Linked DNA regions of Pontibacter liquoris. Each later gene encodes a partner of the first gene's protein in a complex. Links are inferred from orthologs where the notes say so. Each region holds a gene or a part of one and is shown on either strand. Other genes may lie near its edges.

Region 1 (3,914 bases):
ATCTCCAACAAAACAGCGGGGCAGCATCAGATCGCTTTCTTTTATGCGGTCAGCAACGATTATACTTCCTTTAACTTAGCGCCCGGAGCCGATAAGAAATGGACACCTTACCCGGAGCTTGATTTTAAAGGCCCTAAATTTTATATGGCCGGTGGTGCTTTGAACGGCAATGCGCCTGCAAACCGGCGGCTGATGGCGGCCAGCATTCCGGTTACTATCCCGGCAGGGGCTTACGTGATGCTGCGCTGGAAAGACGCCGACGAACTGGAGGCAGATCACGGCCTGGCCATCGACGATTTTACGCTACGATGGACGATAAGCGAGGACCAGCCGATTACGGTGCTACCCGTGGAACTGGTCCGTTTTACTGCCCATGCCCGCGGCAACAGGGTAGAGGTAGCCTGGCAAACAGCCTCGGAAGAAGCAAATGATCATTTTACAGTGCAGCGTAGCGCAGATGGGAAAACATTTTCAGAAGTAGGAAAGGTATATGGCCACGGAACCACCTCGCAGGTCAGCCACTATACCTTTACCGATGAGCAACCGCTATCCGGCACCTCTTTTTACCGGTTAAAGCAAGTGGATGAAGATGGCAGCGCTACCTATTCCGGCATCGTCTCGGTTAGCAGCGCAGCCGCCACAAGTATAGCCAGTGTTTATCCCACCATTACCTCGCAGTTCCTTTCTGTAGAGTGGAGTGGGCAACAGCCTTTGCAGCAGGCGCTGATCCTGGACATGCGGGGGAAGCAAGTATGGCAGCAAAAGATTTCTGGCGCTGATGGGCTGCAGGAACTAGATGTGAGCAGCCTGCGCAGCGGCACCTACGTGCTGGTGCTGCTCGATGGAACCGGGCAACGGAGCACCAGCCGTTTTCTAAAAAAGTAAGTAAGGCAGGAATAAAAAAGCAAGAAGGGCCAGCTACTTGTAGCTGGCCCTTCTGCTCTGTATAAGCTGCTGTTATCGTTACACTGAAAAGCTATCGCCGCAACCGCAGGTACGGGAAGCGTTGGGGTTGTTAAAGTAAAAGCCTTTGCCGTTCAGGCCATCGGAGAAGTCAAGTTCAGTGCCGGCCAGGTATAAAAAGCTTTTCATATCTACCACCACTTTCACACCTTTGTCTTCAAACTCCTGGTCCATGGGCTTCACTTCGTCATCAAAGTCCAGCTTATAGCTCAGGCCGGAGCATCCGCCGCCAGCCACCGAAGCGCGCAAACGAAACGTATCGTCGAGCTGCGCATCGTGCTTCAGCTTTACAACTTTCTCTTTTGCTTTATCTGATACAGTAATCATAATGGTATAAGTTAGGAGACCGGATTCAATACAACACTAAAAACGGTGATAGTGTTCATGTCGCGGCCAAAGTATAATTTATCAAGTGCCTCATACATATTACGTGCCCGGAAATAGGAAGTGTTCAGCTCCTTGTCGTCGCGCGAGATCCATTGCACGGTATACGAGCTCTCCTTGTCGCGGTAGTTCTGCACATACTCCAGCATTTTGCGGAGGGCATCTACCCGGTCATACCCTGTTTCGGAATGGAACAGGAACGACTGGTGATGGCGCGGATTTACCGTGATCAGGTCAAGGCGTACCTTTTTTTCTATTTCTCTGAACTCAAAAAGCAGACTGCCCCCGCTTATACCTAAGTGGTGTTCAATCTGCTTCTGAAGGCGTGCACGCTCTACGTGCAACTCCGTAGTTGACTCCATCGAGCCGGGCGCTTAGTGGTGAGACTTCGGCAGCTCCAGTTCCGGAAGGCCGTTCTTCACTCTGTAGTCGTTAATAGCAGACTTGATTGCATCTTCGGCCAGCACAGAGCAGTGAATTTTTACCGGCGGCAAGGCCAACTCTTCCACGATGTCCATGTTGTCGATAGTCAGGGCCTCATCAACCGATTTGCCTTTGAGCCACTCAGTCGCTAGCGAAGAAGAAGCAATAGCAGAACCACAACCAAAGGTTTTGAACTTGGCATCGGTGATAATCTGGTTTTCATCTACTTCGATCTGCAGGCGCATCACGTCACCACACTCCGGTGCTCCCACCAGGCCGGTACCTACGTTGTTTTTTGCCTTGTCAAGCGTTCCCACGTTACGCGGGTTGTTATAATGGTCAATTACTTTATCTGAATAAGCCATAGCTTTGTTTAATTACGAATTACTAATAACTAAATATGAAATGAATCAGAACCACGAATAATTATTAATTCGTAATTCTTAATTCATCATTATTAATGTTCTGCCCACTCAATAGAGTTCAGGTCAATGCCTTCTTTAAACATTTCCCAAAGCGGCGACATCTCACGCAGTTTGGCTACCGCCTCTTTCACGTGACCGATGGCGTAGTCGATCTCCTCATCTGTGGTGAAGCGGCTCAGTCCGAAACGCAGCGAAGAGTGCGCCAGGTCATCGCTCAGGCCCAGGGCCTTCAGCACATAAGAAGGCTCCAACGAAGCAGATGTACAGGCCGAACCGGAAGATACGGCCAGGTCTTTCACGCCCATCATCAGGCCTTCGCCTTCCACATACTTAAAAGAAATGTTAGACACATGCGGCAAACGGTGCTCTACAGAACCATTCACATACGATTCCTCGATGGTCAGCAACTCACGCTCCAGGCGGTCGCGCATGGCAGCGATACGGGCTGTATCAGAAGCCATGTCCTGCTTTGCCAGTTCGGCTGCTTTGCCTAAGCCTACAATACCGGGCACGTTCAGGGTGCCGGAACGCATACCACGTTCGTGACCGCCGCCGTCCATCTGGGCCGTTACTTTTACACGCGGGTTTTTACGACGCACGTATAAAGCACCTACGCCTTTAGGGCCATACATTTTGTGCGCCGAGAAAGCCATCAGGTCAATGCCGTCTGCTTCCACATCCACCGGAATTTTGCCTACGGCCTGTGTGCCGTCTGTAAAGAACAGCACCCCGTGCTTTTTAGCAATAGCCGAGATCTCGCGAACAGGCTGTATAACGCCTACTTCGTTGTTGGCATACATCAGCGAGATAAGGATGGTTTTGTCGGTGATGGCTTCTTCCAGTTGCTTGAGGTCAATCAGGCCTTTGGCGTCAACAGGCAGGTAGGTTACCTTGCCACCCAGCTTTTCGATGTGCTTGCAGGTATCCAGCACCGCCTTGTGCTCGGTAGTAGCCGTAATAATATGGTTACCTTTAGAGGCATACATTTCAAACACACCTTTAATAGCCAGGTTGTCTGATTCGGTAGCACCCGAGGTAAAAATGATTTCTTTTGGAGAACAATTGATCAGTGCAGCGATCTGGTCGCGGGCATAATCAACGGCTTCTTCTGCCTGCCAGCCGAAGGCATGGTTACGAGAGGCAGCATTTCCAAACATTTTGGTCATGTACGGAAGCATCGCATCCAATACGCGTGGGTCCAGTGGCGTAGTGGCGTTATTATCCAGGTATATAGGTAGTGTTAGCATAGCGCTATTCTTTATCGCTTTAAGTCCTGTTTTAGTAACAGTCTGTATAAATGATTAGTTTTGAATCGCTGCAAAATTACAAAAAAAAGGTTACTTAGACTAATTACAAATTAAAAATGCTACATATAGAACATATCGGAATAGCGGTGAAAGATTTTAGCCAGGCAAATGGCTTATACTTCCAGCTGCTGGGCGTGGAGCCTTATAAAACAGAACACGTCGCCTCGGAGAATGTAAACACCTCGTTCTTTAAAGTGGGCACCACTAAAATAGAATTGCTGGAAGGCACCACCCCCGATAGCGCTATCTCTAAGTTTATAGCCAAACGGGGCGAAGGCATCCATCACATCGCTTTTGAAGTAGAAGATATTATAGCGGAGATGGACCGCCTGAAGCAGGAAGGCTTTACGCTGCTGAACGAAACACCCAAAAAAGGAGCCGACAACAAGCTGGTGTGCTTTGTGCACCCTAA
Region 2 (3,724 bases), 3.0 Mb from region 1 along the record:
ACCTGATGGACGTGGCATCGGCTACCGAAATAGCCATGGCCTGTGCCATAAAGTATAAACTGCCCGAGCCCACACGACTGGCCGATCATTACGCGGCCGTATTTAAAAGCGAAGTGAAATAGCAAGTATGAGGAGAGAAACAGGTTGAGGTCTGTTGCCATTCTGCAAGGACCTTATTTATACGGCAGACCAGGGCTGTTCTTATACTTCGCATCTGTACTAGCAGCAAGTTATACTTACACGCTGCCATACTTATAAGAGACCAATTGCCGGCAGGCGCAAACACTATAGCAACCCGACTTAAATGGACAACATCAAAGAATTTACAGGCGCCACCGAGGCGGAGATCTGGCAGCAGGTGGCAGCCGACATGGCGGCGCAGAAAGGCATTATCCGCTACACGGCCATGCTGCACCAGGGCGGCTATCATACCCTCTTTGACCTGGATATTGACCTTGGTGGCGGTTTTGAAAGTGGCATTTCCACCACTACCTTTAAAGCGGCCGTACCGGCCCGGGTGCCGCTGCGGTTCCACCTGCAGGAGCAGGATTTCCTGCACGAGATCGGCAAAGCGCTGGGCATGGAAGATGTAAAGCTTGGCTACCCTGATTTTGATGATGCCTTCATGATCCGCACCAACCAGCCTGATACGTTGAAAAAGCTGTTCGCTGACGAAAAGACTCGCCACATCCTGCTCCGGCACACCAGCGCCAGCCTGAAACTGGAAGCAGAAGACGAGGCATCTGAAACAGCCATCCTGCAGTTCCGCAAAGATGAACCGATCGGCGACGCTGCTTCTTTGCAGGACATATACCATGTGCTGGTGCACATTCTGGCGCAAATCGCCTGATAGAAATCCCTGCCAACCCGGGCGTCTGTACCGCTTTGGAGAGAAGTTTTGCCGGCAACTGGAACCCCGATGTTGTTCTTTAAAGCGAAGGAATTCTCGCTAAAACATTAACTTACGCCCAGGCAGCAAGTATACATTCCTGGTCTTGGTGCATAATGGTGCCTGAAACAGCGCGCAAGCTGCCCGTAACTGCGCAAGCGGTGTGTGGCGGCCGAATGACAACAAAACCCAACAGAAGCCGATGGAACAAACAAAAGGGAAACAAGCCAAAACAAACCAACCCAGCAAAGACGATGGGGGCTTTGATGTGGCGCGCATCCGCCAGGATTTCCCGATGCTGCACCAAAAACATAACGGGAAGCCGTTTATATACCTCGACAGTGCCGGCTCCTGCCAGAAACCAAAGGAAGTGATAGAACGTCTGGCCGCCTTTTATTCCACTGAATACGGCAGACCGGAAGAAGCACATACTACCCGTAAAACAACCACCGAAGCAGTAGCGGAAACCCGGCAGAAAGTGGCGGACCTGCTGCATGCCCGCGCCCCGGAAGAGATAATTTTTGTGCAGGGCGCCACAGAAGCCATCAATGTGGTAGCCCTGGCGTTTGAGAGAGCCTTTTTATCGGAAGGGGATGAAGTGCTGATCACCTTAATGGAGCACCATGCCAACATTGTACCCTGGCAGCTGGCCTGCCAGAGAACCGGGGCAGTGTTAAAGGTGGTCCCTATTACCGAAACCGGCGAACTGGATATGGAAGCCCTGGAAAGTATGATCTCGGAGCGCACCCGGATCATCAGCCTGGTGCATTCATCGCATGTGCTGGGCACCATCAACCCGATCAAAAAAATTACCAGCCTGGCGCACCGAAAAGGGATACCTGTTTTTGTGGATGGCGCCCAAACTGCCCCGCACATGCCGGTAGATGTACAGGAGCTGGACTGTGACTTTTACGGCTTCTCGGCACATAAGATGGGCGGCCCTACGGGCGTGGGCGTGCTCTATGGCAAGGCTGCCTGGCTGAATAAAATGCCTCCCTATCAGGGCGGCGCTATAATGGCCGAAACGGTTACCTTCGAAAATGCCGCCTATGCTCCCCTGCCGCTGAAGTTTGAAGCAGGCACCACCGCCTATGCCGACATTATTGCTTTTGGCACCCTGTTGGATTACCTGGAGCGGGTGGGCCACAAAGCGATCGAGGCCTATGAACAGCACCTTTTATACTATGCCGGGGAGAAACTTCGGCGGATAGCCGGACTACACATCCTTGGCGCAGCCCCGGAAAGAGAGCCGGTGCTAACCTTTACGCTGGAAGGCGCTGATGTTAGCGCGCTGGAAATATATTTGAACGACAAGTATGGCATTGCTGTGCGTGTCGGCGAATTCAGTGCGCAGCCACTTATGCAGTACCTGGGCCTGGAAAAAGCGGTGCGCGTTTCGTTTGCCTTGTGCAATACAGAGGAGGAAATCGACACCCTGGTCGAAGCGATTCAAACCTATCAAAAGGAAGCGCGCTGATTCGAAATTGCAAAATATCCTGCCTCCTGAGCTATATGCTGGCAGGAAAGTATAGAGCACCAGCCGCAACGAAGAGTTCTATCTGGCCGCTGTTCTGTAAGTATGAAATCATCTCCAACGTGCTGCGCACCAAGTACAACGTCAAATGGCGTTTCGTCTCTCCCGGCTGCCTGATGGATTCTGACACGGCGACAAGTATAGCTTGGCCTGCGCCGTGAAGTATAAACTGCCCGCACCTACACGGCTGTTGGCGGACTCAGCTCCAGAAAATCAACCTCGTTGCACGCTACAGCTTCCCCACTAAACGACTAGGATCGAATGCATTAACCATTCGATCCTATTTTTACTTCAGCTGTCCTTTATTACTTACAATTCCTACCGGGTCTTGCACGCACTGCCTGTCCTGTTGTAGCAAGCCAATTTTTTCCGCTCTCTAAGCTGTAAATAACGTTTATAGCCGGGTTTTGCTAAAAGAGACTTCAATCATCTTCCCCACTGCCGATTGTCATCATTTGCAGGGGTAGGGCCGCCTACCTTTGTCCTATCAGAATAATACAAACAGCAACAATCTTAACGCCTGTATCATGAAGACAATTAGCGCCATAAAACTGCTCAGCTTGCTGAGCATCTTATTAGGATTAAGCCTGGGCAACACGCTGCTCGCCCAGAACCAGTATAAATTGGCCGGCAAGCCCGAACTGAAAGTACAGGGCACCTCTACCCTGCACGACTGGGAAATGACATCGGTACAAGCCCAGGGCAAAGCCGAAATGACACTGGAAGGTGCCACGCTTAAAAACGTGAAGTCTGCTTCCGTTATCCTGAAGACCGCCTCCGTTAAGAGCGGCACGGCCAAGATGGACGAGATCGCTTATGAGTCGCTTAAGGCAGGCAAATACTCCGACATCGTGTTTACGCTGACTTCCTTCCGTACCCTGGACAATAACAGCGCCCAGGTAACTGGGAACCTGACCATTGCCGGTACCACACGTCCGGTGACCTTTAACGTGGAGACAAGCACAAAATCCGGCACGGTACAGCTGGCAGGCGAGGCGAACATCAAATTCACCGACTTCGGCATCAAACCACCCACAGCACTTTTAGGCACTGTAAAAACCGGCAACGAGCTTAAGCTGAGCTTCAAGGCAAGCTTCCAGCCCATCGCTACTTATTCAAAAAACTAAAGAAATTAAATACCGATCATCATGAAAAAGTTTACACTTTCACTGGGCCTGCTGCTTGGCTTAAGTATGAGCGCTTTTGCGCAGATCACCTTATCCGACCTGCCCAATGCCCGCCCTTACGACAAAAGGGGATTGAACACGTTCGAAACACCTAAGCAGGACACAATTGGCTTC

What was found. Proteins that work in one complex are often made in the same cells at the same time.
Region 2: the proteins of iscU (region 1) and LWL52_RS00570 are in contact, whole or in part, in a solved structure (PDB 5XT5), measured with the Bacillus subtilis proteins. The link is inferred for Pontibacter liquoris from one-to-one orthologs.

What each region holds. Positions count from the first base shown.
Region 1 is NZ_JALEBG010000001.1:3,141,163-3,145,076, reverse strand. The notes cover bases 429-3,428. They hold iscU (Fe-S cluster assembly scaffold IscU), read right to left. Parts: upstream 2,136-3,428; coding sequence 1,722-2,135; downstream 429-1,721. Other genes in these bases: LWL52_RS13040 (IscS subfamily cysteine desulfurase), read right to left, coding at 2,228-3,428; LWL52_RS13050 (hypothetical protein), read right to left, coding at 1,302-1,709; LWL52_RS13055 (HesB/IscA family protein), read right to left, coding at 964-1,290; LWL52_RS13060 (T9SS type A sorting domain-containing protein), read left to right, coding at 429-885. Outside these bases: more of LWL52_RS13060, read left to right, coding at 1-428; more of LWL52_RS13040, read right to left, coding at 3,429-3,442; mce (methylmalonyl-CoA epimerase), read left to right, coding at 3,559-3,914. UniProt on the Bacillus subtilis protein: Part of the SUF-like system that mediates the biosynthesis of iron-sulfur (Fe-S) clusters. Acts as a sulfurtransferase and thus transfers sulfur from SufS to SufB.
Region 2 is NZ_JALEBG010000001.1:136,293-140,016, reverse strand. Bases 419-3,228 are described here. They hold LWL52_RS00570 (aminotransferase class V-fold PLP-dependent enzyme), read left to right. Parts: upstream 419-1,091; coding sequence 1,092-2,366; downstream 2,367-3,228. Other genes in these bases: LWL52_RS00565 (YceI family protein), read left to right, coding at 2,951-3,228; LWL52_RS20605 (endonuclease V), read left to right, coding at 2,402-2,584; LWL52_RS00575 (hypothetical protein), read left to right, coding at 419-850. Outside these bases: nfi (deoxyribonuclease V), read left to right, coding at 1-122; more of LWL52_RS00575, read left to right, coding at 305-418; more of LWL52_RS00565, read left to right, coding at 3,229-3,550; LWL52_RS00560 (hypothetical protein), read left to right, coding at 3,572-3,724. UniProt on the Bacillus subtilis protein: Type II cysteine desulfurase that acts as the initial step in the SUF-like Fe-S cluster assembly pathway.